Regions from separate parts of the Spirosoma aerophilum genome, predicted to be linked through region 2. Evidence: riboswitches for the same ligand, from Rfam matches in the RefSeq annotation. Region 2 holds a riboswitch; the other holds the start of a gene.
The links. A riboswitch is a leader RNA that binds a small molecule or an ion and turns the genes downstream of it on or off. The one in region 2 is predicted to bind S-adenosylmethionine.

Region 1: it holds a riboswitch for S-adenosylmethionine, as region 2 does, so the genes downstream of both, metH (methionine synthase) here and ACYVK4_RS27265 (O-acetylhomoserine aminocarboxypropyltransferase/cysteine synthase family protein) in region 2, are expected to answer to the same signal.

What each region holds. Positions count from the first base shown of each region.
Region 1 is NZ_BAAGSJ010000005.1:118,632-134,194, reverse strand. It holds gene ACYVK4_RS06935 (hypothetical protein) at 57-1,145, shown strand; gene ACYVK4_RS06930 (carbamoyltransferase family protein) at 1,309-3,171, shown strand; gene ACYVK4_RS06925 (SGNH/GDSL hydrolase family protein) at 3,188-4,342, shown strand; gene ACYVK4_RS06920 (DUF5989 family protein) at 4,359-4,508, shown strand; gene ACYVK4_RS06915 (SxtJ family membrane protein) at 4,516-4,878, shown strand; SAM riboswitch class I at 4,952-5,059, shown strand; gene metH (methionine synthase) at 5,170-8,955, shown strand; gene ACYVK4_RS06905 (fasciclin domain-containing protein) at 9,043-9,594, opposite strand; gene ACYVK4_RS06900 (Gfo/Idh/MocA family protein) at 10,206-11,612, shown strand; gene ACYVK4_RS06895 (xylulokinase) at 11,732-13,222, opposite strand; gene ACYVK4_RS06890 (phospholipase A) at 13,436-14,317, shown strand; gene ACYVK4_RS06885 (family 78 glycoside hydrolase catalytic domain) at 14,550-15,563, shown strand, end outside.
Region 2 is NZ_BAAGSJ010000031.1:34,507-50,069, forward strand. It holds gene ACYVK4_RS27225 (S66 peptidase family protein) at 1-628, opposite strand, end outside; gene ACYVK4_RS27230 (ion channel) at 653-1,645, opposite strand; gene ACYVK4_RS27235 (Na+/H+ antiporter) at 1,756-3,357, shown strand; gene ACYVK4_RS27240 (glycosyltransferase family 2 protein) at 3,545-4,543, shown strand; gene ACYVK4_RS27245 (polysaccharide deacetylase family protein) at 4,498-5,298, shown strand; gene ACYVK4_RS27250 (glycosyltransferase family 87 protein) at 5,319-6,488, shown strand; gene ACYVK4_RS27255 (class I SAM-dependent methyltransferase) at 6,554-7,255, shown strand; gene ACYVK4_RS27260 (DciA family protein) at 7,304-7,630, opposite strand; SAM riboswitch class I at 7,909-8,012, shown strand; gene ACYVK4_RS27265 (O-acetylhomoserine aminocarboxypropyltransferase/cysteine synthase family protein) at 8,239-9,552, shown strand; gene ACYVK4_RS27270 (homoserine O-acetyltransferase family protein) at 9,644-10,711, shown strand; gene ACYVK4_RS27275 (GDSL-type esterase/lipase family protein) at 10,730-11,323, shown strand; gene ACYVK4_RS27280 (esterase family protein) at 11,396-12,124, shown strand; gene ACYVK4_RS27285 (META domain-containing protein) at 12,192-13,646, opposite strand; gene ACYVK4_RS27290 (hypothetical protein) at 13,721-14,410, opposite strand; gene ACYVK4_RS27295 (amine oxidase) at 14,476-15,563, opposite strand, start outside.

The sequences.
Region 1 (15,563 bases), on a different contig from region 2:
ACAGGTTGTTTACGAGCCATCTCCCCACGACAAAACAGGTTTAGTGAATTCGTTTTATGCTGTACAGTAAAGTATGGGTCAAAGGAAGTCTGCTATCATTGGTAACCTTCGTTGTCGGCTGGCTACTTCTCGAATGGGTGTCTGGCATTATACTGCATTGGAAAGATAGCGCCCAAAAGCCAGCTGCTACAGCTACAGAAAAAAAGGGTGGCCATAGTCCTTCACCGGCAACCAACACGCTGACACTGGTCCGAAACGAAAACCTGGGCATTGTCAGGCCCGCGCCCGGCCAGTATGAAACGGCTTATCCCGTAAAAGAAACCGGACTGGAAAAAATTAAACCGGGCCCGATGGATAAAGCCGTTTCGATCATGTACCACATCGACAGCTTATCCCGCCGGGTGACGCCCTTTGACAGCCGTCGGGCAGTAGGGAAATACGCCCTGTTTCTGGGTTGCTCCTTCACGTATGGCGAATCCGTTGCCGACTCCAGCACACTGCCCTATTTTTTTGGGAAACAAACCGGATACCGGCCTTATAACTACGGTGTATCGGGCTTTTCGCCAGCCCATATGCTGGCGCTTCAGCAGTCGGTAAACATGCGAAAAGAGGTCGCCGAGAAAACAGGAATAGCCATTTATACCTACATAGAGGACCACCTGGCGCGGGTAGCTCCCAGTACCAAATGGGTATCGAACTCCCGGGGGTTCTGGCCTTATGTTAACCCGGCTACCTTGACCGTAGAGAGTACCTATGCGCAAAAGCACCCCGTTCTGGTCAAGCTCATCCAGGGGATGTATAAAAGCAATATCATTAATCTTTTTAAGATAAATTTCCCCCGCTTCTACAGTGACGGGCAATACCAGCGATTTGTATCTATTGTCAAGAAATCAGAGGAATTATACCGACAGCAGTTCGGCAATGACAACTTCTACGTCGTTATTTTTCCGGCCTATCCGATGGCACCTGAATTGCGGAAAGCGTTTGAGCAGGCGCAGTTGAAAGTCGTTGATTATTCAACGCTGTTTTCCTGGAAAGCGGCCTACGATGGAATGCACCCCAACGCGGATTCTTATAAACAGGTAGCGGAAAAACTAGCCGAAGATTTACCCGTAAAGCCCGGCCAGAAAGACGCTGCCTTGTGAAGCATACGTGCTTATGCCGCTGGGTTATTAACCAGGAAACACGTTAATTTTTCATGGCAACTCCATTTTTATGGCTGACCGAAAACTAACTGACCTTGGTTCTAATGTTAGATTTGCTAAAAAAACCGTTACTTTGGGTCTCGTTTGACCAGTAACATAGTTCATGACCATATTAGGCATCTCTGCTTTTTACCATGATTCGGCAGCAGCAATAATTGAAGACGGACGTATCATTGCCGCTGCTCAGGAAGAGCGGTTCACCCGCAAAAAGCATGATCCGGGATTTCCCGCCGAAGCCATTAAATACTGCCTGCAGTACAGCGGGGCAGACCTCAACAAGCTGGATGCGATTGTATTTTATGACAAGCCACTGCTCAAATTCGAACGGTTGCTGGAAACATATTATGCCTTTGCCCCTCAGGGACTACGGTCCTTTTTGATGTCGATTCCAGTCTGGCTTAAAGAAAAATTGTTTCTAAAACGCCTTATTCGCCAGGAGCTGGAAAAGTTGGGTTACGACCCATCGCGCAAGGTAAAGCTGCTGTTTCCCGAACACCACCTTTCGCATGGTGCCAGTGCCTTCTACCCATCGCCTTACGAACGGGCCGCTATCCTGACCATCGACGGCGTAGGCGAATGGGCCACCGCGTCTATTGGGTTGGGCGAAGGTAAAAACATCTCTATCCTGAAGGAAATGCGGTTCCCGCACTCGCTTGGGCTGCTGTATTCGGCATTCACGTATTTTCTGGGCTTCCGGGTCAACTCGGGCGAGTACAAGCTGATGGGGCTGGCCCCCTACGGCGATCCCAACTCGCCGGACGTGGCCCGTTACATGGAAATCATAAAAGATAAACTGGCCGACCTTCGCCCCGATGGTTCCGTTTGGCTCAATCAGACCTATTTCGATTATGCTACGGGCCTGAAAATGGTTAACGAGGCCAAGTGGGCCGAATTATTCGGTTTTCCGAAACGTCAGCCGGAAGATGAACTGTTGCCCCAGCACTGTAATCTGGGACTGGCCATTCAGTATTTAACCGAAGAGGTTGTGCTGAACATGGCCAAAGAAGCCAAACGACTCACCAATGCCGATGCGCTGGTGCTGGCCGGTGGCGTCGCCCTCAACTGCGTGTCGAATGGCAAGCTTCAGGCTGCGGGTATTTTCAAAGACATCTTTATTCAGCCAGCCGCTGGTGATGCCGGTGGTGCGCTGGGCGCTGCTCTGGCTGCCTATCACATTTATTTCGGACAGGAGCGGGTTGTAACCACCGAGCGCGACGCTATGCGGGGCTCTTACCTGGGGCCTACCTTCTCCGATCTGGATGTGGAGTTAATGGCCAAAAAATACAAAGCCGTAGCTACGCATTACACCGATTTCTCGGCATTAACCAGCGATGCGGCCAAGCTGCTGTCTGAAGGAAACGTGCTGGGCTGGGTGCAGGGACAGATGGAGTTCGGCCCACGGGCGCTCGGCGGACGCAGCATTCTGGGCGATCCCCGTAATGCCGAAATGCAGAAGAAGCTGAACCTGAAAATCAAATACCGGGAATCGTTTCGGCCGTTTGCGCCTTCCGTTTTAGCTGAAGACTGCGCCGAGTATTTCGACTACGACGGTATTTCACCGTATATGCTCCTCGTTCATCCGGTTGCCCAAAAACGCCGGACGCCCGTACCCGCCGATTATGCCAGTTTCCCACTGCGCGAAAAACTCTATTACCAGCGGTCCGATCTGCCCTCCATTACGCACATCGACTACTCGGCCCGTATTCAGACGGTGCATAAAGATACCAATCCGCGCTATTACGAGCTGATCGAGTCCTTCAAGAAGTTGACCGGCTATGGCGTTATTGTCAACACCAGCTTCAACGTGCGGGGCGAACCCATCGTTTGTACACCCGACGATGCCTACCGCTGCTTCATGCGTACCGAAATGGATTACCTGGCCGTCGGCAACTACCTGTTCGACAAGCGCAAACAGCCCGAATGGCAGGGGAGCGATAACTGGAAAGAAGAATTTGTTTTAGATTAATGAACGACCTTTTTTAATGCAATCAAAACTCTTTTCCAGTGCTGTTCGCCTGCTCCTGCTGGGATTTCTCATCTTTTTCGTTTTCTACGGCGACCATTTTGGGGTAAGCTTCGACTACCCGCGCAAGGGGTTGTTCGATAATATATACGTCCGCCTGATCAAGTGCGCGCTGTTTCTGTTGATTCTCATGGAAATCCTGCGCGTCTATTATTATGGCGTCGTTAAAAATCCGAACCCGCCCAAACTGCTTGGTAACGTAGCGACCCTGTTTGTGCCGCTGATCGTGGTGATGGTGTTCCTGGAAATGGCCTTTATGTTCATTGCCCAAAGCCAGGAGGGTGGCCTTACGCTGGCCTCGCACATCTGGTTCGAGCGGCACTGGCCCCCCATGACGGGCGACTACCGCGATACACCCAAGACGGACACCCTTGGTAAGAAGAAGGTGTTTATTGTTGGCGATTCGTTTTCTGCGGGCCACGGCCTGAATACGGCAGAAGAACGGTATGGCAACATCCTGGGCGAAAAACTGGGCGAAAAACAATACGTGACCTATAATCTGGGCATATCCGGTTCCGACACCCGCGATGAGTATGCCCGTTTGCTGAAGTTTGGTAAAACGCCTGATATTTTAATTCTTCAGTATTTCCCGAATGACATTGAAAAGGTAGCGCACGATCATGGCCTGATACCGGAAGGCTTCAGACCGTATTCCGATCTGCCCCGTTTTGTTCAGTCGCTCTTTATGCGGTCCTATTTGCTGAACTACCTGTACTGGCAGTTTCCGCATGGTAACTTTGCCCCGTTCGATGTGTATGCCCGAACTGCGTACGGTACCCCTGCCATCATCAACGACCACCTCGGCGATCTGACCAAGTTTATTACCTATGCCAAAGAGCATAATGCGCGTTTCTACGTCGTCATGTTCCCTTTCTCGCATAACATCGAAAAGACGGCGCAGTATGTGAAGCCGGTCGTCAATCTTTTTCAAACCAACAATGTGCCGATTCTGGATGTCGGGAAGCTAATTGGCGACATTGCTCCGAATGATCGGGTAGTGGGGCGCAACGACGGCCACGCCAGCGCTATTGTCAACAAGCGGGTGGGCGAGGCATTGTTCAAACTGGTGCAGTCGAATCCCGGCACTGGTCAACTGGTATCTGTTAACAAGTAAGCAAACACAAAAAACTATGGAATTCTTACAGGATATTTTCAAGTTCATGAAACAGCGCAAAAAATGGTGGCTGGCTCCCATGATCATTTTATTGTTACTCATCGGCGTCCTGATTGTCATTGGCGGTGGCTCGGCAGTAGCTCCATTTATCTATACCCTGTTTTAATTAACGCATGGACGTTACGGAGAAAGTAAAAGCCCAGCTGGTCATCGTTACCGGCCTGGTCGTATTGTATTTTATTACGAAGTCGCCCTGGTTTCTGTACGGAGCTGCGGCTGTGGGTGTCTTGAGCCTGGCCATTCCGGCCGTTGGCGACCTCATCGTAAAGGCATGGTTCAAGCTGGCCGAGATATTGGGAAATATCAACGGTAAAGTCATTCTGTCCATCCTGTTCTTCGTGTTTTTGTTCCCGATTGCCCTGCTGTACCGCATGACGGCTAAAAACCCGCTGGCTCTGAAACGGGATGATGCCAAATCATTCTATACCGAGCGCAATCATCTGTATACGAAAGAGGATCTGGAAGACGCCTGGTAATCAGTAAATAGAAACACGTTGATTTTGGGTGTCTCCGTTGCTGGGACACCCTATTTTTGTTTAAATTTGCCATAGCTTATCCAGAAAGACGGAGGGAACGGACCCGATGATGTCTTGGCAACCGACCAGCCCAGGGGAATGGTGCCAATTTCCACCCGCTTTATGGCGGGAGAGATAAGTTAGCGATTCGCTATCTGTCTGTCTTTCTGGAATCCGGCCATTTTGCTTTATTGGATTTTTTTTAGTGCGCCCGTTGTTGGTTCCTGACAATGTCGCCTTGCTATACAGCCTTTGAAAACGATATACGAACTTCTTCACGAACGCATCCTTGTCCTCGATGGGGCAATGGGTACGATGATTCAACGGTATAACCTGACTGATGCCGATTACCGGGGCGAGCGATTCCGGGACTGGCCCCATGATCTGAAGGGAAACAACGATTTACTGTCTCTGACCAAGCCCGACATCATTCAGGCGATTCATAAACAGTACCTCGAAGCGGGTGCCGACATTATTGAGACCAATACCTTCAGCGGTACGTCCATTGCCATGGCCGATTACCGCATGGAGGATCTAGCCTATGAACTTAACTACGAGTCAGCTCGAATCGCCAAGGAAGTTGCCGTTGAAATAACAAACCAAAATCCCGGTAAACCTCGCTTTGTAGCCGGAGCAATGGGGCCAACGAACCGGACGGCTTCGCTCTCGCCCGATGTCAATAACCCGGCCTATCGGGCTGTTACGTTCGATGAACTGGTCAATGCTTATTATGAACAGGTGAGCGGACTGGTTGACGGCGGGTCTGATTTACTACTGGTTGAAACGATTTTCGATACGCTGAACGCCAAGGCAGCTATGTTCGCCATCGACAAATACTTCAACCTGAATCCACAAAAGACGGTTCTGCCCATTATGATCTCCGGCACCATTACGGACGCCAGCGGTCGGACGTTGTCGGGGCAAACGACGGAAGCCTTTCTGTATTCGGTATCGCACCTGCCCCTGTTGAGTGTAGGCCTGAACTGTGCCCTTGGTGCTCAGTTGATGCGTCCCTATATTCAAACTCTGGCCAAAGAAGCGCCCTTCTTTACGTCGGCTTATCCCAATGCGGGCTTGCCTAATGAATTTGGTGAGTACGACGAGACGCCGGACATGATGGCTCTTCAGATTGAAGATTTCGTTAAAAGCAGTTTTGTTAATATCGTAGGTGGCTGCTGCGGCTCCACACCCGATCACATTCGCGCCATTGCGGCTGTTGCCGCTAAATACCCGCCCCGGCAGTTACCCGAGCCAGAGCCTTATCAGAAACTGAGTGGTCTTGAACCATTAAAAATTACCGAGCAAACCAACTTTCTGAACGTCGGTGAACGGACCAACGTAACGGGTTCCAAGAAATTTGCCCGACTCATTAAAGAAGGTAACTTCGACGAGGCCCTTAGCATTGCCCGTGGACAGGTAGAAGGCGGTGCTCAGGTCATCGACGTCAACATGGACGAAGGAATGCTGGATTCGGTGGAGGCCATGAAAACCTTCCTGAACCTGATCGCTGCCGAACCCGACATTGCCCGCGTTCCCATCATGGTCGACTCCTCCAAGTGGGAGGTGATCGAAGCGGGCCTGAAATGTGTGCAGGGGAAAGCCATCGTTAACTCGATCTCGCTCAAAGAAGGGGAGGAGGCATTCATTGAACGGGCACAACTGGTAAAACGCTACGGTGCCGCAGCGGTCGTGATGGCGTTTGACGAAAGCGGTCAGGCCGATTCCTACGAACGACGTATCCAGATCTGCGAACGGGCCTACCGGATTCTTGTCGACAAGGTTCACTTCAATCCTCAGGATATCATCTTCGACCCGAACATCCTGACCGTTGCCACGGGTATTGAAGAACATAACAACTACGCCGTCGACTTTATCAACGCCACCCGCTGGATCAAGGAAAACCTGCCGCTGGCCAAAGTAAGCGGTGGCGTATCGAACATCTCGTTCAGCTTCCGGGGGAATGATGTAGTCCGGGAGGCCATGCACTCGGCCTTTTTGTACCACGCTATTCGGGCCGGTATGGATATGGGAATCGTGAATGCCGGTCAGCTGGAGGTCTACGACAGCATTCCAAAAGAGTTGCTGGAGCGTTGTGAAGACGTATTGCTCAACCGTCGCGACGATGCTACCGAACGCCTGGTCGATTTTGCCGAAACGGTGAAAGCGAAGGGGAAGGCCATTGTGCAGGACGAAAGCTGGCGGCTGGAACCCGTTCGCGAACGGCTCAAGCACGCGCTGATCAAAGGAATTACCGATTATATCGATCAGGATGTAGAGGAAATCCGGCTACAGGTAGAACGACCCCTACACGTCATTGAAGGCCCGCTGATGGATGGCATGAACGTGGTTGGCGATCTATTTGGCGCGGGTAAGATGTTCCTGCCGCAGGTCGTCAAATCAGCCCGCGTGATGAAAAAAGCGGTGGCTTATCTGACGCCCTTTATTGAAGCGGAGAAGTCGGGCACCGGCTCCTCGAATGCCGGTAAAATCCTGCTGGCCACCGTGAAAGGTGATGTGCACGACATTGGCAAGAACATCGTTGGCGTAGTGCTGGGCTGTAACAATTACGAGATCATCGACCTTGGTGTGATGGTGCCTACCCAGAAAATTCTGGACGCGGCCCGCGAGCATAATGTCGACATCATTGGCCTGAGCGGCCTGATCACGCCGTCGCTGGATGAGATGGTTGGTGTAGCGAAAGAAATGGAACGGCAGGGCTTTAAACTGCCATTGCTGATTGGTGGCGCAACAACGTCCCGAATCCACACGGCCGTTAAAATTGACCCCCATTATTCCGGTCCCGTCATTCACGTCCTGGATGCCAGCCGGAGTGTACCCGTGGCCGGGCGACTGGTGAGCGAAACAGATGGTACGAAGGATAAAATCTTCACGGATATTAAAGCGGAATACGTCAAACTCCGGGAAGATCACGCCAAGCGCCAAAAGGAAAAAGCCAGCCTGACGATCTCGAAAGCCCGCGAAAACCGCACGCAAATCGACTGGTCGGCCTTCCAGCCAACCAAACCTGCGTTCCTGGGTAATCGCTATTTCGAAGACTACGATATTGCGGAATTAGCCAGTTACATCGACTGGACGCCTTTCTTCCAGACGTGGCAGCTGCACGGTAAGTACCCCGCTATTTTCGATGATGCTATTGTGGGCAAAGAAGCCAAACAGCTGTTCGACGATGCCAACACGCTTTTGCAGGAAATCATCGACAAAAAATTGCTGAGGGCTAAAGCTGTTGTCGGGTTCTTTCCCGCCAACTCGGCTGACGACGATGTACTGCTGCACGATTTTGAAGAGCACGTTCGCGAAACGCCCTGCGAACGGCATGGCTCGCACCAGCATATTGAATACAGGATTAGCAAAGCGCAGTCGCAGGCGGCTGTAACACCGGCGGGTGAGTTGATTTACGACACCAAAACGGTGCTGCACTTCCTGCGTCAGCAAAACCAGAAAGCTCCCGGTTTGCCAAACCTCTGCCTGGCCGATTACGTTGCCCCGCTGGAAAGTGGCCGGGAAGATTATATCGGTGGTTTCGCCGTTACGGCGGGTATCGGTATTGAAGCCCTGCTGGAAAAATACGAGCGCGACCACGACGATTACAACAGCATTATGGTGAAAGCCATCGCCGACCGTCTGGCCGAAGCGTTTGCCGAGCGGATGCACGAGCGCGTTCGGAAAGAGTTCTGGCCCTATGCCGTCGATGAAAATCTGCCCAATGAGCAGTTGATCAAAGAAGCGTATCAGGGTATCCGTCCCGCACCGGGCTATCCAGCCTGCCCCGATCACACCGAAAAGGGCACCTTGTTCAATCTGCTGGATGCCGGTAAAATTGACATCGAACTCACCGAAAGTTACGCCATGTACCCGGCTTCGTCGGTGAGTGGCTTCTATTTTTCACATCCCGAATCGAGGTATTTTGCTGTTGGTAAGATCAACAAAGACCAGGTGCTGGACTACGCTCAACGGAAAGACATGCCGGTTGAGGAAGTCGAGAAATGGCTGAGCCCCGTGTTGAGTTATGATGCGTAGGGCATCCGCAAATTGACATTTATAACAACAGGAATGCCCGACCGTTTGGCCGGGCATTCCTGTTGTTGAGTAGATCAGAATGGCCTATCAGGGCATCAATACTGTGTCGATTACGTGAATCACGCCGTTCGACTGGTTGACATCGGCAATCGTAACAGTCGATGTACCGCCTTTGGCATCCATCAGTTCAATCTTTTTGCCTTTCAGCATCGCTGTCAGCGTGCCACCCTGTACGGTTGTCAACGTTGCTTTGCCGCCACCATTTTTAATGGCCATCATCAGATCAGCCGCACTCATTTTACCGGATACGACGTGGTAGGTCAGGATCTTGGTCAGCGTTTCTTTGCTTTCTGGCTTCACCAGCGTTTCGACGGTGCCTTTAGGCAGTTTGTCGAACGCTTTGTTGGTTGGGGCGAAGACCGTAAATGGGCCAGCACTCGACAGTGTCTCTACTAAACCAGCTGCTTTAACGGCGGCTACCAGCGTAGTGTGGTCTTTTGAGTTGACCGCATTTTCAACAATATTTTTTGATGGATACATTGGAGCGCCACCGACCATCACGGTTTTTTCCTGAGCGAATGAGAACTGGCTAATAGCCGACAAAGCAACAATGGAGAAGATTAATTTAAGCGTTTTCATGTCTTTATTTTTTTGACTGGTTGAAATGTGTATTGACTATTTATACTCTGTTTGTTGACAACATGAAGACTTACGCCGGTTCGGTATAGTTTGGATTTAAATTTTTTTAAAAAATTTATAACTGCCTGTATAGTAGATATTTATTATAATTTTTTGTTTGTGTGGGCTAATTTTTTTTGTGCCGTATTTACTATAAATGATTAACGGAAATGTTTTATCGAATGAGTAATTTTACATAAGCAGGGATAGCTGTGTATATCAGTATGTTTGTCTTAGTAGCCGCTGAAAAGCAAGTTCACCGGCTTAGCAAAAGCATAAAACTGCGCCTGATGGACCTCGATATTCGGACTGACAAAGAATAGTACCCTCATTTTTCAGGTGGTCGGGGCACAATCAATGGGCCGTTCTGGGGGCACGTCAGCCGAAAAATTCCCTTTGTTGGCTACGTAGTCAAATAGATTTAGCAGGCAGCTGTCTTTCTTATAAATATTCATGCTCATACAATCCCCACGGCATGAGTGATCCGTTTTAAACACCCGTTATGGCAGTCCGATGGGTCGGCAGCCCGATGGGTCGGCAGCCCGATGGGTCGGTTGGGAGCTTTTACTATTATGAAAAAAACGAACGCGGCCTCAAGAAGGCAATTTTTACAGCAAATTGGCGCAACCAGCCTGGTGGCAGCGTCTTCGCCTTTGTCGTCGCTGGCAGCACAGGCGAAAGCCGAAGAGCGCATTCTGCATTACGAAAAACCTGTTTCGTCTAACGATACCATCCGCCTGGGGGTTATTGGCTACGGTGTTCAGGGGCATTTTGACCTGAGTACCGCCCTGAAAGTGCCGGGTGTTGAGCTGGCCGGTATTTGCGATCTGTATACGGGCCGACTGGAAAATGCTAAAGAAACGTATGGTAATCAGCTGTACACCACCCGCAACTACAAAGAACTGCTGGACCGGAAAGACATCGACGCGGTAATTATTGCCACGCACGATGTGTGGCATTCCCGTATTACTCTCGATGCGTTGGCGAAAGGCAAGCACGTGTATTGCGAAAAGCCGATGGTCTATAAAATCAGCCAGGGCTATCCGGTCATAGCAGCCGCCAAAGCTGCCGGGAAGGTGTTGCAGGTAGGTAGCCAGCGGGTTAGCAGTCTCGGGTATGCCAAAGCCAAAGAATTGCTGGCGGCAGGTGAAATTGGTAAGCTCAACATGGTCAACGCCGTATATGATCGGCAAAGCTCGATTGGTGCCTGGGAGTATACCATTCCTAAAGATGCCGATGCCATGACTACCGACTGGGACCGGTTTATTGCCGTTACGGGTACCAAAATGCCCTATGATGGCAAGAAGTTTTTCTGGTGGCGCGCCTTCAAAGAAGTGGGTACGGGCGTAGCGGGTGACCTATTCATTCACCTGCTGAGTGGTACGCACTTTATCACCAACTCCAAAGGTCCTAAAAGTATTTACAGCACCGGGCAGTTCAGCTACTGGAAAGACGGCCGTAACCTGCCCGATGTGATGTCGGGCGTGATGCAATATCCCGACAGCCCGGAACACGCAGCGTTTCAGTTAACCTTACAGGTGAATTTTATTAGTGGTACGGGCGGGCAGGAGGTGATCCGGCTGGTTGGGTCGGAAGGGGTTATTGACGTAATTGGCAACAATATCAACGTCAGGCACAGCCTGATGCCCGAAGCGCCCGGCTTTGGTGGCTATGATTCGGTGTTCACGTTTGCCAAAAATATGCAGGATGAGATGAAAACGGAGTATGATGCTAAATGGTCGGCAGATCAGCGGAAAAGGCCCAAAAAAGACGATATCGTCTTTAAAGCTCCGGATGGCTACAGCGATCATTTAGACCATTTTACTAACTTCTTCGACGCAATCCGTATGGGGAAACCCGTGGTGGAAGATGCTACGTTCGGGTTCCGGGCTGCTGCTCCGGCGTTAGCCTGTAACACGAGTTTCCTAACCAAAAAGATCATTAACTGGGATCCTGTTGCCATGAAGCTGGTGGTATAGGGAGTCAGGATTCCTGCCTGCTTACTAAAACTGGTTGCAGAACGGCGGTGTATGAGACATATCTACAATATGTGTCCCATATACCACCGTTCTGCAACCAGTTTTGTTAAGGGAAACCGTTACGATTTGGTGCTGTCGTTCAATACGCTCAGCCATCGTCCGTAGGCGTCACGATAACCTTCCTGCGCCCGCATATCGGGTTCAATGGTTTTGGTGACCTGCAGCCCGGTGAAGGCTTCCTGGGCATTTTTATAGTGGCCCAGTCCCAGCCCCGCACCACGCGCGGCACCCTGAGCACCGTCGGTATTGTAAAGTTCGATGGTGGCACCGGTAAGGTTGGCAAGGGTATCGCGGAAGAGGGGGCTCAGGAACATGTTGGCCTCGCCCGCCCGAATCGTTTGTAACCCAACGCCTACGCTTTCCATGATCTGAATGCCGTAGTACAGCGCAAAGACAATGCCTTCCTGTGCCGCCCGGATCATATGCGGAAGTCCATGCCGATTTAGCTGAAGCCCATGAAAGGACGCACCTAAATCCGCATTCTCCAGCATCCGCTCGGCACCATTGCCAAAAGGTAAACACATGAGGCCATCGGCACCAACCGGCGCTTCATGCGCCAGCGTGTTCATGTCGGGGTAACTAACCGACCGTTGCAGCATCTGATTCCGCAGCCAGCTGTTCAAAATACCGGTGCCATTGACGCACAACAGAACCCCATAGCGGGGTGCCTGTGCTGTGTGGCTAACGTGCAAAAAGGTGTTCACCCGCGATTGTGGATCGTAGCTGGCCTGATCGCTCACGCCGTATACCACGCCCGATGTTCCTGCGGTAGCGGCAATCTGGCCGGGTTCCAGCACATTAAGGGAGAAGGCGTTGTTTGGTTGGTCGCCAGCGCGGTAGGTGACGGGCGTTCCGGCGGCAAGACCCAGTTCGGCAGCGGCCGATGCCCTTAGTTCACCCTGCGGGGCAAACGTTGGCTTGATGGCAGGAATGAGCGAGGCATCGAAGCCAAAATAATCGAGCAGGAACTGGGCAGGCTGATCGGCCTGGAAATCCCAGAACGCTCCCTCCGACAAACCCGAAGCCGTCGTTACTATCTCGCCGGTCATGCGGGCGGCCAGGTAATCGCCGGGGAGCATGAACTTGTCGACCTGTGCGTATACGTCCGGTTCGTTGGCTTTCACCCACGCCAGTTTGGCCGCCGTGAAATTGCCGGGAGAGTTGAGCAGGTGGTGCAGTGTACGGTCGTGGCCGAGTGCGTCGAACGCTTTGTTGCCGTAAGGAACAGCCCGGCTGTCGCACCAGATAATGGACGGGCGCAGGACGTTAAAGTCCTTATCGACAACGACCAGGCCGTGCATCTGATACGAAATACCAATCGCTTTCACATCGCCGGGTTGCACATTGGCTTTCTGCATGACCGCCTTGCTGGCCAGACAGGCGTTTTTCCACCAGTTCTCCGGTTGTTGTTCGGCAAAACCGGCCTGGGGAGATTCAATGACCATTTCCGTTTCCGGAAAAAAAGCCGATGCAACAGCTTTGCCGCTGTTGGCATCCACTAAACACGCTTTGACCGACGAACTGCCAAGGTCGAATCCAAGAAAATACATGTGGTTACCAGAGTTAGGGTATCTGGTACGAAAGTACAACGGGAAGGCGATAAATAAGTAATGAGCCTTAGTACAACAATTGTTGCCCCGTTCCTAAACACCATCTCATACCTGCCAGTTAGTAGTAAAATATATTTTTAATGTGTTCTCATTATCATTCACTTACTCCGGCGTATGAAGCATAAACCTATACTTTCTCTTGTTGCAGTCCTTATGTCTTTCTGTTTGACAAGGCTGGACGCCTGGGCGCAGACTGATGCCGACCCGATTTTTACCAAAAAACAAGTCTTCCGTTCGCTCTCCGACCGCTGGGAACTTGACTCCACTACGCAGAAAGGTACCTTTCTGGTGACGGCCTACAAGCCACTTTACGTCACGGCCGGACGTTGGTCAAGTGACCCGAATGAGCAGCCGGTCAGCGAGAACCCCGCATATAATTATCCGTTTTATATACCGTTGGGTAAGTACGAAGCCCGTTTTCAGATTAGCCTGAAAGTCAAGATGATTCAGGGTATATTCGGTAAGCATGGCGATTTATGGGTGGGCTATACCCAGAAGTCGCATTGGCAGATTTACAACACAACCTTTTCGAGACCCTTCCGGGAAACCAACTACGAACCTGAGGTAATCCTGAACTTCGCCACGAATTTCTCGTTGCTGGGCTTCAAAACCCGAATGCTGGGAATCTCCTTCAACCACCAGTCCAACGGGCGGGCCGTGCCGCTTTCCCGAAGCTGGAACCGTGTTGTTGCGCAGGCTGGTTTTGAGCGGGGTAAGTGGGTGGTTTTGCTTCGGCCCTGGTATCGGCTTCCGGATGCTGAAGATGAAAACCCGGCCGTGGCCGACTACATTGGCCGGGCCGATGCCACCGTCATTTATCGAACGGGTCGCCATCTCTTATCCGCCGTGGGCAGTCATTCGCTGCGGGGCGGTGCTAAGAGTCGGGGGCAGGTTCAGTTCGACTGGACATTTCCCGTCACGGGCAACCTGCGGGGCGACCTCCAGATTCTACACGGCTACGGCGAAACGCTCATCGACTACAACCACAAACAAACGACCATCGGGTTGGCCGTGTCATTGGTTGACTGGTTGTGAGGAGGGGGGCACACGGATAGTACGGATCATACGGATTTACACAGATTTCTTCGTTTAAATTCGTATGATCCGTACTATCCGTTTTATGTTTCTATAAAAAACTACTATGTGTTTTTTCATAAGGTAGTAAGGGAGACAATTAGCTTTTGGCTTCCAGAAATTTCGCTATTCAGGAAGTAGAAGCCAGTCAGAAAATTTAACTTGCGGTGCTATTCTCAAGCCTTTCTGCTGTATGATCCGCTTTCGATTTCTGCTGCTGTTTTTCGTTATATCAGTAACTTCTTTTGCCCAAACAACATTACCCGACTGGACCAACCAGTACTGGCCCGCCCGCTGGATTCTGCACCCCACCGCACCGGCCCGGCAATACGGCATCTATCACGTTCGAAAAGCCATCGAGCTGGCGCAGAAACCCGCCCGGTTTGTGGTGCATGTCTCGGCCGATAACCGCTACCGGTTGTTTGTGAATGGGAAAGCCGTGGCAATGGGGCCCGCCCGCAGCGATACCCAAAACTGGAATTATGAAACCCTCGATCTGGCTCCGTATTTGCAGGCCGGTCGTAATGTGCTGGCCGCGCAGGTCTGGTACATGGGCGAGGGCGCTCCCTTTGCGCAGATGAGCTACCAGCTTGGCTTCCTGATGCAGGGCGATGGTGAGCTCGAAAAAATAGCCAATACCGATGCCAGTTGGAAGATCTACCAGAACCCGGCCTATTCGCCCATAAAAAACGACATTCCCAAGCTCAGGACGTACATCGTTGCCGGTGATGGCGACCGGGTCGACGCGGCCAAATACCCCTGGGGCTGGGAGCAACCCAACTTTGATGATAAAGCCTGGGTGGCGGCTAAACCACTTAACTTTGGCACCAAACCCCGTGGCTTTGGCACAGATGGTAACTGGCAACTGGTGCCGCGTACCATTCCCATGATGGAAGAGGGCGTGGTCCGACTGACGGCGGTTCGGCGCACGGACAAGGGGAAAATGGACAATGCTTTTCTCCAGGGTAAAGCGCCAACGACCGTTTCGGCCAACACCAAAGCCGTGTTTCTGCTCGATCAGGGCTATTTGACCAATGCTTATCCTGAACTGACCGTGAGTCAGGGCAAAGGAGCCACCATCACGCTGGCCTATGCCGAAGCATTGGTCAATGCCAAAAACCAGAAAGGCAATCGAAACGAGGTGGAAGGCCGGACCTTGCTCGGGTTTGAAGATCAGTTTGTGGCCGATGGCACGAGCAAACGGACC
Region 2 (15,563 bases):
GTGTTTCGTCAATGTCTTCGATAAACAGAATCTTACCGGCAAAGTCCAGGTCGGTGGCGGTGCCGATTGAATTGATAAGCAATGTCAGGTTTCCGCCTACCAGTGGCCCTGTCGCCTGACCAGGACGGTTGAGCGGGTGAATGGGGGGGCTATACTGGGCTGGCCCCTGTCCAAACAGCCATTGCCGTACGGATTCCAGCGACTCTTCCCGGTCAGGATCGCCAAACTGCCGGGGCATGAGCCCGTGTAAACTCACAACGCCATGATTGCAGAGCAAGCTAAGTAAGACCGTTACATCGCTGAAGCCAACGAGCCATTTTGGATTCGCCTGTAAACCAGACAGGTCGAGGCCATCGGCAATGCGGTAGCAGCCGTAGCCTCCTCTGGCTGCAAAAATGGCCCGTACGGAAGGGTCATCGAAAAGCCGCTGAAGATCGGCCCGGCGCAGGTCGTCTGATCCCGCAAATGGCCCGTCGATGGCGTGCAGGCTGTCGCCTTCAATGACGTTTAGCTGCCAGTCTTCGCGTAAGATTCGCAGTCCGTCGGCCAGCTCTTCATAAGGAAACCAACTGGCCGGAGCCACCACACCAACGGTATCGCCGGGCGAGAGAAAAGGGGGTAAAATCACGGTAGGGTATTAAGTTTACAGGGGTTAGTTCAAGGGTGCTTCCTGAACCTCATCCAATTTGTCCAGATCTAATTGTACGGGTGTTTGCTGCCTCCCGTCGAACATAGGGCGAAATTTATACCCCCACAATACCTCATTGAAACGATAGGAAAATCGGGTATGTACATTCTGAACGAAGGTGTCGTCCAGGGCATGGAGTGAGATCAGAAATTCCGTGTCGGATTGTTCAAGGTCTTCGGGTGTGCAGCCGTATAGGGGGCTATCTTCCGTAATGGGATGAACAATGGTCCAGTTGGTTGGAAAGAACGAGACTTTCCGGCGTTCCAGATCAAGGTTGTAATACCGGCGATAGGGAGCCCCATCTTTGCCGACTTCCAATCGGGAGAGGGATACCGTTATTTCAATATTGATCAGCTGATTGGATCTGGTATTGATGATCCGGAACATCCAGCCGTTAATATTCAGGTAAGGCGCCAGAACCGATTGTTTGGAAAAGCGGATATGCGCTACTGAGCGTGAAAATCGACCGTAGAGCAGGCCCGTTGCCAGCGCAAAGGCCAACAGGCCGATCATGGACTCAAAAGCCGCAATGGAACTGGTCAGGAAGCTGTCAGGAGAAATATGGCCGTATCCTACGGTAGTGAGTGTTTGGGAGCTGAAAAAAAAACACTTCCAGAAAGGGCCATATAAGGGTTTGTCACTGGCGGCTTTCAGCATGTCAGGATCGGCCAGCATATATATACCGGCAAAGAAGGTATTGGCCGTCACGTAAAAGAGGATGAGCCAGCCTATAAATTGCAGCCAGCCTATGGTAATGAGCCGGTTATAAATATTCAGCCGATCCCAGAGTGTACCATTAATACGAACAATATTGAACGAGCCGTCCTGATTGATGAGCCGGGAAAGAGAATCCGTTAACTTGGTGCCAAAACCAACATCGTCACGTCGTACTTCCTGCTCAACTAAATTGCTGTCTTTAGGTGTTTGGTTAAAAAGGCGTTGATTTGTTGTATCCATTGGCTTTGGTAGAGAGGTGTTGGCAAGGGTAGGGGCTGTTAAACAAAGTTATCGCAATTTTTGCCTCCTTCTTATCGCTCTACCTGAATTATCCCCATTTCACTCGCGCTATGCACCCTATTGAAATTATAACAGCTTTACTCGGTGTAACAACCCTGCTAGCAGTTGTTGCCCGTCGATTACGACTATCTTATCCTATACTGTTGGTCATTACCGGTCTGTTTATTGGCTGGATACCCGGTTTGCCCCCCGTGGTGTTATCGCCCGATGTCACATTTCTGGTGTTTCTACCGCCATTGCTCTATTCATCCGCCTGGCAAATTGATAATGTCGAGTTAAAATTATACAGCCGTTCGGTGTCGTTTCTGGCCGTTGGGCTGGTCTTGTTTACGTCCTCTGTCGTTGCGCTGGTAGCGGTGCTTTTTATTCCGGGTTTTTCGCTGGCACAGGGCTACCTGCTCGGAGCCATTATTGCCCCTCCCGACGCCGTGGCGGCTTCTTCTGTCACAAAAGGATTAAATATTCCCCGACGCATTACAACCATACTCGAAGGCGAAAGTCTGGTTAATGACGCCAGTAGCCTGATCATTTATCGGTATGGCCTGGTGGCTATTCTAACCAGTCAGTTCGTTCTTTGGCAGGCGAGCCTTCAGTTTGTTGGGATTGCGCTGGCGAGTGGTGCTCTAGGGCTGGTCATTGGCTGGATCATGCTCCGGGTTCACAAGGCCATCAGCCGGGATACGGTGACCAACACCGTTATAACCCTGCTGACTCCCTACGGGGCGTATCTTATTGCCGAAGAACTGCACATCTCGGGAGTGCTGGTGGTCGTAACGGTTGGGCTCTACATCTCGGCCCGGAGCCACGAGGTGTTCTCCCATCAAAGTCGGTTGCAGAGTAACTCCGTCTGGTCAGTTATGGTCTTTCTGCTCAATGGGTTGGTCTTTATTCTGATCGGTTTGCAACTGCCAACCATCGTCTCCGAACTAAATGGATATACCCTTCCTCAGTCTGTTATGTACGCGCTGTTAATCAGTGCAGTAGCCATCATTTGTCGAATTGTTTGGGTCTTCTTCGGAGCTTATGTGCCCCACTGGCTAAGTTCCCGCGTTCGAACAAAGGAAGTCAGACCCACCTGGCAGCAGGTAGCCGTTGTTAGCTGGGCAGGCATGCGGGGCGTTGTTTCGCTGGCGGGGGCACTCGCCTTACCCCTTACGCTCCCGAACGGGCAACCGTTTCCCGGTCGCGATCTGATTCTGTTCATCACATTCGGTGTTATTTTCTGTACGCTGGTGTTGCAGGGACTAACCTTGCCGGTTCTCATCGATGAACTGGGTGTACGGGAGGTAATCGATGAAAAGCTGGAAGAACGCCGAATTCGACAGAAAATGGCACTACAGGCTATTACCCATCTGGAAGCCAATCATTCGGCGGGCTCTGTTCACGACGATGTACTGAACTATGTGAAGAATATGTATGAGTTACGCATCAACGAACTCAATGGAATGCTGCGGGCCAGCTCCCTCTCCGAACGGCCTGCCGTACTTTACCAGCAAGCCACCCGCCTACAGTTAGAGTTGTTGACCGTAGAGCGAACGGTACTGACCGAACAGCGTAAGGACACGCTACTTGATGATGAGGTGCTTCGGAAAATAGAGGAGGAATTAGATTTGGATGCCGCTCGTCTTTCCCTGGTAAATCCTGTCGAATGAAATTAGGTGTATGTTTTAATATATGAAAATCAGACGTGTATTGACTTATTGGTTAAAGCAACTGAATTGGTAAAAAACCTTATTAAATTTTAATTAAGGGTTGCAATGAAATTAGGTAATAATACTTAATTTGGTGGCAAATTTAGAGGAAATCGTCCGTAACGATCCTTAAGTACCAATCGACAAAATGAAATTTATTACAGGTATGATCAGTTTAGTCGTACCGGCTTTCAACGAAGAAGAGAGTTTATCTGTACTGGTTCATCGGCTCATGTCGGTTATGGACCAGTATGACTCTTACGAAATTCTGATTGTTGACGACGGTAGTACCGACCAGACTCGCCATGTACTTCGGCAGTTAAGTCAGGCATACTCCGTTGTTCGATTTATTTCCTTTTCCCGAAATTTCGGTCATCAGATGGCCCTTCGCGCGGGCTATGATAACGCACGCGGTGAGGCTGTCATCTGTCTGGATGCTGACCTTCAGCACCCGCCGGAACTGATTCCTGCTTTGATTGAAAAATGGCGGGAAGGCTTCGAAGTGGTTTATACAATTCGTAAGCCTGACCCTAATCTGTCGTTGTTCAAACGCACTACATCCAAATACTTTTACCGGTTGCTTCGTAACGTTTCCAACTTACAGATCGAGGATGGGGCCGCCGATTTCCGGCTGCTCGACCGTAAAGTGGTAAACACCCTTAAACAGTTTAAAGAAAACGACCTTTTCCTGCGGGGCGCTATCTCATGGGTAGGATTCCGCCAGTGTCGTATTCTGTACGAACCAGCGGCCCGCTATGCCGGTCGGTCAAAGTATTCGTTTCAGAAAATGCTGAAACTGGCGGCCATGGGCATTACGTCCTTCTCAACCCGGCCGCTGTACATGTCGGTACTGCTTGGCTTTATTATGTTTGTGCTGGCCTTCCTCTTCGGAGCGGAAGCTTTGTATGAACACTTTTTTACCGACGCTACCGTATCGGGCTGGACAACCCTGGTGTTGCTCATGACCCTCATTGGTGGGGTGCAGTTCATTATGATCGGCATCATTGGCGTATATTTGGGCAAAACGTTCGTAGAGGTAAAAGGTCGCCCCCCATATATTATCGGCGACACGAGCGAGATCGAGGAGAGCGTAACAACAACATGGCAAGCCCCAACTCAGGAAGTATTTTATTCACCGTTGACGTAGAAGAGTTTGATACCGCCGTTGAATTTGGCCATCCGATTCCGTTACGGGAACAAGTGGCCGTTTCGACCCGTGGATTAACCTTGCTGGCCGAGCGGTTTGACGCCGTCGATGTTCGCACCACGCTGTTTACGACAGCTAACTACGCCCTGCACGAGTCCGATTTAATCCTGAAACTGGCTCAGAAGCACGAAATAGCGTCGCACGGTTATTTTCATACCACCTTCGAGCCCGCCGATCTTTTGACGTCGAGGCTGGCCCTGGAAGCGTTGTTAAATCGGCCTGTAACCGGTTTTCGGCGAGCGCGGATGGGCTATGTCGACCCTAATGACGTTCGGGCAGCTGGTTATCAGTACAATTCATCGTTGCACCCAACCTGGTTACCCGGTCGATATAACCACTGGGGCGAACCCCGGCACCCGTTTCGCGAATCCAGTGTCTGGCAAATTCCGGCTTCGGTGACGCCCAACCTGCGTTTGCCGCTTTTTTGGCTGAGCCTGAAAAACTTTCCATTCGCCTATTACAAGCAGCTTTGCCGACAAACGCTGAAAGCTGACGGATTCCTGAATCTATATGTTCACCCCTGGGAGTTTACGGATTTGTCGGGTTATGAAAAAATTCCTGCTTACGTCCGTCGCCACTCGAAGGACGAACTACTCGACCGGGTTGAAAAGCTACTGCGTTATCTGAAACCACTTGGGGATTTTACCTCAATGGGAGATTTTGCGCAAGGTCTCCAGGTTAATGTTCCGGTGTAGTATCGCCATTAGTTTCCTATATGCTTTCGTTTTTTAGAAAACCCATATTCAGTGATTTTCGCTTTATCATAGGCATTTATGGGCTGCTGGCGCTGTTTGTGAGCATTCGGACGCTTATCGATCAGGATTCTAATAACTACCGGATATTCTATTATTCGCTCGATCATCTCATTGCCGGGAAGAATCTGTATTTGCTCTACCCGGCCGAATATACCGACCATTACCACTACGCGCCAACCTTTGCCGCTCTGTTCGCTCCAATTTTTGCGCTGCCTTTTTCCGTAGGGTTATTTTTATGGCATTTGCTGTTTACGGCGGTGTGGGTATATGCCATTTACCGCATGCCCCTCACGCATTCGCAGAAAGTATTTGCCTACTGGTTTAGCATGCAGGAGTTGTTTACATCGCTTGTTAACAGCCAGACGAATCCGCTTATTGCTGCCCTGTCTTTGTTTGCCTTCCTGAGCTTCGAAAAGCGTCAGCCTTTCTGGGCCGCTTTTTTCATCATTGTCGGCTTCAATATCAAAATATATAGTCTGGTGGCGGCCGCCTTGTTCCTGTTATATCCTCAAAAACTCCGCTTTCTTGCCTACATGGTGTTGTGGGGTGTGTTGCTGGGCGTACTGCCGCTGTTGTTCACCTCGCCAGCTCAACTGGTGTGGCAGTATGAGAATTGGGTCAGTCAGCTGCTGTTGAAAGCCGACTACGACAAATGGGCAAATACGTCCATTCACAAACTGGTTCATCTGGTTATTTCTCCCGATATCAGCACGTCTGCCATCATTGGAGCAGGCGTAGTGCTGTTCTGTACGGTTTATATACATATCCGGAAATTTAAAGAGCGGGGATTCCAGATGTTGCTGCTGGCTTCCACGCTGATTTTCCAGGTAATTTTCAATCCGGTTGCCGAATCGCCCACCTACATAATTGCCGTCACGGGCGTGGTTATCTGGTGGTTTTACAGCCCACAAACGTGGCTGGACAAGGCGCTGCTGATTAGCTGTCTGGTGCTGACGATTTTGTCGCCCAGCGATATTTTTCCGCGTTATCTGCGGGAGCTGTTGGTTAAACCCTACGCGTTAAAGGCTTTACCCTGTGTGTTGATCTGGTTCCGGCTGCTCTACATCATGCATACCTCAAAACCCGTTGCTGAATCACAAGCCAGGGCAACGACTTATCTTCCTTCCTGAAAAGAAACCTCTACTCTAAATCGACCAGTCATGTTTTATCTCCATTTCCCTTAATTCCCTCTTTAATGGCTTCTACCTGGCTCGATTTCTGGCAGCAGGAAAACGAATTCGACGAGTCTATGTCGACGAATTTCAACTATTTCCTGGCTCGTGTCGAAACGTACATCCCTTTATCAAAAAAACAGCGTGTACTGGACATCGGCTCTGGTCCGGGAAATCTGGAGGACGCCTGGCATGATCGGGTTGCCGAAATTCATGGGCTGGATATTTCCAAACGATACAATGAAATTGCCCGCACCCGGCACGCGGCTTCGGGTAATGTTCATTTTTATGATCTGGATCCTGACAATTACCTGAATTTCAGCTCGATCGCCGGTCGTCAATTCGATGTGATTATTGTGATGAGTGTGGTGCAGTACTACCGGAACATACAGGAGGTAGAACAACTCTTGCAGACGATCAAGCGGATGGCGGCTCCGGGGGCCACGGCTTTGGTTTGCGACCTGATGGTGGGCGAAAGCTTTCTTAATGATGTGATCGGGATTGTGAAACAGTCGCTCCAGCAAGGGAAGTTTTTGGCGACAATGAAGCTGTTGCTTCGGCTCCGCTTTTCGTCATATCATACCGTACGGAAAGAAAACGGATTTTTGGTCATTCCCGAGCAGGAATGGATGGCCATGTGCCAGCGGGTAGGGCTAAAGGCCCGGTTTATTGACGAACCAATCACCCTGCAACGCGAGCGCCGGAATCTGCTGATCAATTTCTAGGGAGGCTGTGCTGATTACGCTGACCGGCTCCGGTCAGTAACCCGTTTGTCAGATAAAGACAACATCTTCGATCACATCCGTCCCCATGTCTTTATTGACCAACTGAATGAGTTTCTGCTTGGCGTTGACTAGTTCGTTGCGGAGCGGAGCCGATGCAATTTCGATGTACAGTTTCCGGTCGCGAACGTAAAGACGATTGGTGCGGGAAGCAATGGTTGGTCCCATCATGCGACCCCAGAAGGCTTCGAGGTAGGTTTCGTTGAAACGGGTTTGAAGCTGGTATGCTTTTAATAACTGCCCAATGGCGTCTTTTAAGGACGTGACTCCGGCCACCCGGGTGGCGTTTTCACGGTTGTAACGATACGTCTGGTTCATTGGCAGGGTGTCTTACTGCAAAAGTAAACAATGAATTGACTTAATGAATCCTGATTGACGAACCGTTTAAAAAAAGTTTAGCCTTCAGGCTGCTTTAAAAATGCGGCTGGCGTGGTTCATACCCTCTAAGTCGTTTGTAGTGACAGAACTAGCACGTCGCAACCAGGGTGTCGGGATAGATAAAAATCGCTAGTGTTTGGATTCACGCCGTTTGGCTGTTATACTTGCGCCATCAAGTCAATTGCAACGCGTCAGTTTCAAGTCGTATGACGCGCATTGATTTATAAAGAAGCGGGGAGAGATCAGGCTCTGTGAACCGCTGGCAACCTACCACATGGCAAGGTGCTAACTCCTGCCTAAAGTTATTTAGGGACTATAAATCGGAAACTCACATGCTCTATCATCAGCCATGTATGCCCCCAACTAGCGGGGTTTACTAAGCAGCCTTCACCACCACCACGAAAGCCGGGAGGGTTTGTCGTGCGTTAAATCCAGTTTGACGTTTATTGTTCGTCGATTGACATTGCTGCAAACGCAACAACAGTCCGGCGGCTCTGCCAGAAACAGCAAACGACCACCAACACGAATTCCTAACTATTCTTAAAACCATGTCAGAACTACATTTCGATACCCTTCAACTACATGCTGGCCAGGATGTTGACCCGACGACCAACGCCCGGGCAGTGCCCATTTATCAGACCACCTCGTTCGTTTTCAATGATGCGGCTCACGGCGCCGATCTGTTCGCCCTAAAAGCGTTCGGCAACATATATACCCGCATCATGAACCCGACCTCCGATGTATTCGAGAAGCGTATAGCAGCTCTCGAAGGCGGGGTGGCGGCTCTGGCAGTAGCGTCGGGACAGGCGGCTCAGTTCATAGCCCTAAGCAACATACTGAGCGCGGGCGATAATTTTGTGACAACCTCGTTTCTCTACGGCGGCACGTATAATCAGTTCAAAGTGTCGTTCAAGCGGCTGGGTATCGAAGCCCGCTTTGCCGATGGTGACAAGCCCGAAGCCTTCGCCAAACTGATCGACGGGAAGACAAAAGCGATCTACCTTGAAACGATCGGTAACCCCGGCTTCAATATCCCCGATTTCGACGCCATCGCTGCGTTGGCGAAAGAGCATGATCTGCCGCTTATTGTCGACAATACGTTCGGTGCTGGCGGCTATTTGTTCCGCCCCATCGAGCATGGTGCCGCTGTGGTGGTTGAATCAGCCACGAAGTGGATCGGCGGACATGGTACGAGTATTGGCGGGGTCATTGTCGACAGCGGTAATTATAACTGGGGCAACGGTAAGTTTCCACAGTTCAGTGAGCCATCAGAAGGGTACCATGGCATGGTGTTCAGTGATGTATTTGGCGTCGGTGGTCCCTTTGGCAACATTCAGTTTATCATTCGGGCGCGGGTGGAAGGGCTGCGCGATTACGGTCCGGCGATCAGCCCGTTCAACTCCTTCCTGTTGTTGCAGGGGGTGGAAACGCTGTCGTTACGGGTTGACCGGACGGTGCAAAACGCGCTGGCGCTGGCGCAGTGGCTTGAGCAGCATGAGCAGGTCGAAGCTGTCAATTATCCGGGTCTGGCGAGTAGCCCATACCACGAGCTGGCCAAAAAATACCTCAAGCGGGGTTTTGGTGGTGTCTTCTCGTTCAAAGTGAAAGGCGATGCCACAGCCGCCGATAGATTCGTGAACAGCCTTAAACTGGTGAGCCATCTGGCTAACGTCGGCGATTCGAAAACGTTGATCATTCACCCCGCAGCGACCACCCACCAGCAACTGAGCGAGCAGGAGCAGGCCAGTGCCGGTGTTGAACTGGGTACACTTCGCGTGTCGGCGGGTATTGAGCACATTGATGATATAAAAGCTGATTTCGAGCAGGCCTTCGCCCAGATCGCCGAGCCGGTAGCAGCCTAGTTTTGGGTTAGGTTTATGGTTCACGATTTATGGGCTTTGCTGTTCAGGGCATACCAAAAATCGTGAGCCATAAACCACAAACTTCTTTCGATTGAATCTTAATTACTTCGATTACAAATATTCGTTCCCGCTCGAATCAGGGGAGAGCCTGCCGGGTTTTCGGCTGGCTTACACCACACGCGGCACGATCAACAGCGACCAGTCGAACGTCGTTTGGGTATGCCATGCCCTGACGGGTAATGCCGATGCTGGCGACTGGTGGGGTGGTATGGTAGGAGCCGGTAAGTATTACGATCCTGAACATAATTTTGTGATCTGTGCCAATGTGCTCGGGTCCTGTTATGGTTCTACGGGCCCGTTATCCATCAACCCGGCCACGGGAAAGCCGTTTCACCATGATTTTCCGATGGTTACCGTTCGGGATATGGTGGCCGCACTTGATTTGTTACGGCAGGAATTGGGTATCGAAAAGATTCATACCTGCATTGGCGGCTCTGTTGGGGGCGAACAGGCCGTTGAATGGGCCATCCTTCAGCCAAACCTTATCGAAAATCTGGTGTTGATTGCGGTAAGTGCCATTGCTTCGCCCTGGTGCATTGCGTTTAACGAAGCCCAGCGGATGGCCATTGAAGCCGATCCTACCTGGGCCGAACCGCGCGATGATGCCGGACTGGCCGGGATGAAAGCCGCCAGAGCGATGGCCATGATCTCCTACCGGAATTACGATACCTATGGGTTCACGCAGGCCCTCGATAACAATGAGCAGCTGGACGGCTACAAAGCTGCTGGTTACCAACGGTATCAGGGCGAAAAACTGGCCGACCGGTTCAATGCCTTTACCTATTGGGTGCTCTCGAAGGTGATGGATTCGCATAATGTGGGGCGTAACCGGGGCAGTATTTTAAATGCACTGGCTCAGGTGAAAGCCCGGACGCTGGTGGTGGGTATTCGCTCCGATCTGCTCTTTCCGCCTTCGGAGCAGCAGTTTCTGGCCCGGCACATCCCAAACGCGGTCTATGAAGAAATTGATTCTTTATACGGACACGATGGGTTTTTAATTGAATTTCGACCGCTTTCCGGTATTATCCGGAAGTGGATGGCGAGTGCCGTTTCGACGGATGGGGTATCGGTAACCAACTCGTTAAAAACCAGTAAGTAGCCGGTTAATTAGTCAATTATGGTTTGGTACGAAGCCGATATTCGGGCGTTGGAAGATAAATTGGCCGCAACACCGTCGGTTACAAAAAGAGTCGTGTTTTACGGTAGTTCGTCGGTGCGTATGTGGACAACACTGGCGCAGGACTTTCCGGAGAGTAACCCACTTAATTTAGGCTTTGGCGGCTCCACGCTGGCGGCCTGTGCCTGGTTTTTTGAGCGATTGATCGTCCCCATTGCTCCACAATCCATTTTGTTTTATGCCGGAGACAATGACCTTGGGGATGGCCGGCATCCTGAAGAAGTGTATCTGTTCTTTTGCGCCTTTGCCGACAAAATGAGTCAGCTGTTACCGGGTGTACCGCTCACCTTTTTATCCATTAAAGTCAGCCCGGCCCGCTGGAACATCGCCCCGCAAATACAGACCGCCAATCGATTGATTCGGGAGGAGCTGGCGAAGCGGCCTGGCTACGGGTATGTCGATATGACAACGCCCTTGCTGGGGGCTGATGGCAAACCTCGTCGCGAGTTTTTTGAAAGCGACGGCCTGCATCTCAATCCGGCCGGCTACCGGGCATGGCGACAGGCATTACAGCAGCAATCCTCAATTTTTTAATGATTTGTTTATCATAGTTGCATTGTAACTAGACGGAATCGTCGCAATTTCACGGGTGTTAACCTCAACGTTATGCACCGGGAATATCATAAATGGTTTAGCTCAAATCTGGGCCGTGATATGGAGTTGCTTGTTCTGGGTCATGCCGGTGCGCGGGTGCTGGTATTCCCAACCCGTCGTGGCCGCTTCTACGAATACGAGACGCTGGGTCTGGTCGATGCGTTAGCCGAAAAAGTTGAGAACGGGTGGCTGCAATTGTATTGCGTCGATAGTATTGATCGCGAGAGCGTATACAATCTGTCGGCTCACCCGGCCGACCGTATCCGGCGGCACAACCAGTATGAGCAGTATATTATTCATGAAGTCCTCCCGCTTTCCCGTCTGAAAAACCCCCAGCCGTTCATGATTTCGCACGGCTGTAGTCTGGGGGCTTACCATGCTCTGAATATTGCCTTTCGGCATCCGCAATGGTTTGGTAAGGTGGTTGCCTTTAGTGGGCGCTACAACCTGTCGGAGCCGGTAGCGGAGTTTCCCGGTCTGTTCGACGATTACTACGACGAGGATATTTACTTCCACAGCCCGAATCATTTTCTTCCCAATCTGGATGATGGCACCATGCTGGAGTCTCTCCGCCGACTTCAGATTGTGCTGACGATCGGCGCCGACGATCCCTTTCTGGGTAGCAACGTTACCCTGAGTTCAGCATTGGAGGAGAAGCAGATTCCGCATGATTTATATGTCTGGGAGGGACGGGCACATCAGGCCAGTGACTGGCAAAAAATGGCCCCGATTTATTTATAGATGAATTGAATACAGCGACAGGGAGCACATAAAGTATATGTGCTCCCTGTCGCTGTATTCAATTCATTCACTTCCTGACGAAACGCATCACGGCGATATCGCCCATGATCAGGGTGAGGGTGTTGTCATTGACCGAGTAGCGATTTACCGTTTTCAATACATTGAGAAACGTCTGTTCGCCTTCGCCCGGACACATCATGCGCGTCATGGCCATAGCATCGGTAAAGCTGATCTTTGGCCCGTCGACCATAAGTTTACCGTTGAAGGAATTACAACTGGTAGACCCATTGAGTCGTTGTTTAGCGGTGTCGAAGGTAATGGCGGGCTTTTTCTCAGGATACAATCCGTTAAACGCTATTCTTGGCCCGGAAATGTAATTCAATTCCCAGGTGCCATCCAGTGATTGATTGGTGTTGGACGACTGCATTTGATCCGTAGATAACGAAAGCTTTTCGGTCAGATATAGATAAGGGGGATGAAAGTGATGGGCGAAAATCTTCTCCTCACTATCCGGATACTTCTTGAAGTATTCACTATCGCCCAACAGAACGATGGTTGCTCCGGTTCTGACGTAGTCGTTACTATTAAAATAGTCGGGGGCTTTGTAGCCGCTCAGGTTTTTCTGCACCGTTTTCGACGCCAGTTTACCTAAATACTTCTGGTAGTTCTGCTGTGCTTTCAGCGCTGGCTTACTGAGACTGTTGTAGATGTAGTTGAGAACGATCCGTTGCGGCAGCTTTTGTTTTTTTATCATAGCGGGTGCCCCTTTAAACGGATTCGTTGTATTCACATCGTTGATCGTCTGGATGGTGAAGGGCACTTCAGGCACCCAGTCGGCGGCATTGACAACGTTGTAGGCCCAGCCATTTTGGGTGGCGGCCTCGTATTCATAGGCATAATACAGATTGCCCGGTTTCGGTCCTGCACTGCAGTACGTTTTGAACACAACATCAGCAGGGATACGCGACTGCTTTTGCAGATTCCTTAAGTAGGACGTCAGCAAAAAAGCAATGCCACCACCCTGACTGTGGCCCATGATGATCATATCTTTAATGCCCGCCCGGTAGCACGAATCAATTTTGGGCAGAATATCCTTTGCCAGAAAAGCCGTACTCACTAACCAGCCTACGTGCACCGCAGCCTTAGGGCTGGATGCGAGTTCGTACTGGAAGTTTTCTTTGTCGCTAATCTGTATCGACCCTTTTGCCGGCACCATGGCCGCATAAAAATTGCTTAACCAGCTTACACTGTTGGCCGTTGTGCCACGGATGCTCAACACCGCTACCGACTGCGGACTGCTCCACAGATCCCACATGTTATCGAGCCCGACAACGGGGGAGCGATAAACCCGCTTGAACTGTTGGGGTTTAAGGAAGGAGTTGACGTAGGTGGAGTCGCCAAACTGGGCTGACACTTTAAGCAGTTCAATGTATTCTGCTTTATCAAAGCCCGGTTTCAGCTTCTGACCAAACATGGTGAAGGGCAATGCCAGAAAAGTAATAATGGCTAAAGTGTATTTCATGTGGGATTAATTAGTGATAGACAGAATTTTCGATAATCAGGTAATAACCAACGGATAGCGGGTAAACGCTCGGCCTAATTCACGCGTGACACGCGTATGGAAGCTACCTGATTATCCCAGCCAAACCGGCGTAAATCGCTCACTGAACTGGTAAAGATCTGCGAACGGCCCTTCAGGTTTGGCTTTCTGAACACCTGAACGGCATAGCCCGGGGCTACCGTGAGGGAGGTGATATTCTGGGCAACGTCACCTCCCAGCGATTTAAACGTACCTGTCGCAAAATTGGCCATGTTGCCCCGATAGTCAAGGTCATAATAGAGGGCCACAACGGGCCGATTGCCCGACCCACCGCCATTCCCGCCCCCCGATCCACCGCCGGGACCACCGGGTTGGTTCATGGTGATAACGCCCGAGACAATCTGATTATCCCAACCGACTTGTGCCAGCATGGAATTGCTGGTGGTAAATGTTTGGGTTCGACCGTTGCGGGCCCTGGCTGTGACGGCCCATCCGCGAGGTATGTAAATAGATGAAATGTTGCCGCTCAGAAATCCTAACGAGCCGTTGGTGAAATTGCCCGGACTGAAACTCCTCGACATGCCCGTGTATTTAATGTCACGATAAAAAATAACCTGGTTGCCCTGCGGACCAGAATTTGTATTGCCATTGCCCCCCTGTATCTGGGCAACTGAATGAGATGGGGCACACAGAATCCACAGCATCAGGAGGCAGATGCCGGCTTTTGTACATAGTGCTGAGTACATATAGTAAGCGGTTTTTGAATAAGTGTATGTGAACTGCCCCTCTTAACTAATTGTACGGCAAAATGTTAACCTATAAGTAAGTTAATCTCTGTAATAACATCCTGCGCTTGTCGAAAAGCGTTGGTGTAAGGTTCCACCAGTACCCGGCCCGGCGGGTCAGTTGATAGGTCAGCATCCCAAAGGCCGGAATGATGCCAGTTGTCGAGATGGTCCCAGTCGGGTCGATCTACCATGGGGTACATACATACCCCTAAAAGCGGCACACCCGCCTGCAAAACAGCCGCGCACTCCTTGCCAATCATCTCGATCCAGAAGGGACGGTCAATGCCGGGGTGGCTCGTTTCCGTAAGAGCAATCGGGCGTCCGTATCGTCGGTAAGCTTTCATCAGGAGTTGGCGGAGGGGCACCCAGCGGGAATCAGGTATATCGTCATTCCAGCCTAAAAATGTGCCCGTGCCTTCAATCCATTGGTTGTTATAATAGTAGTTGAAGCCCAGAATATCCACGTACTCGGGCGACCCACCCAACTCGGGCGTAAGTCGGCCTGCCAGCATATCGACCGATTGAAACTGGTTCTCATCGGCAATGGCTGCGTTGATGATCTGTTCCGGCGTCGCGTTCAGGGGCGGCACCATTTGCACGAGCGGCTCAGTTGTCAGAATGCGAATTGTTGGGTCCAGTTCGCGCATGGCGGCAACGCCTTCAATGTAGGCACGCATGAGCCCAACCTTAACCTCCCATCCTTGTTTTGTGCAGTAAGGTGTTGTACCACAGGCATCTCCACCCAGCCACGACATAAAGCTAACTTCATTGATGGGCGTAACGATCAGGACATCATCGGGATATAAGTCGCGGTAAAAGCGAACAAAGGCACGGCATAGAGACGCAAAACGCCGGGCAAACATAGGGTGCAAAGGGGTTAGGTCGTCCGGATAACCAAAGTGACATAAGTCCCAGACTTGTTGAATGCCCTGCCGGTGTCCTTCGGCCATCATGTCGGCAACGACGGTCCAGTCGTACTGATACGGTCTTTTTTCGACATGGCTCCATTGAATACCTTCCCGAACCGTTCGGACATTGAATGCATGCAGATCAGCGTAATCTTCTTTCAATAACTGCAGATGGCCGGATGCACGGAGGAGGTCAACGCGGT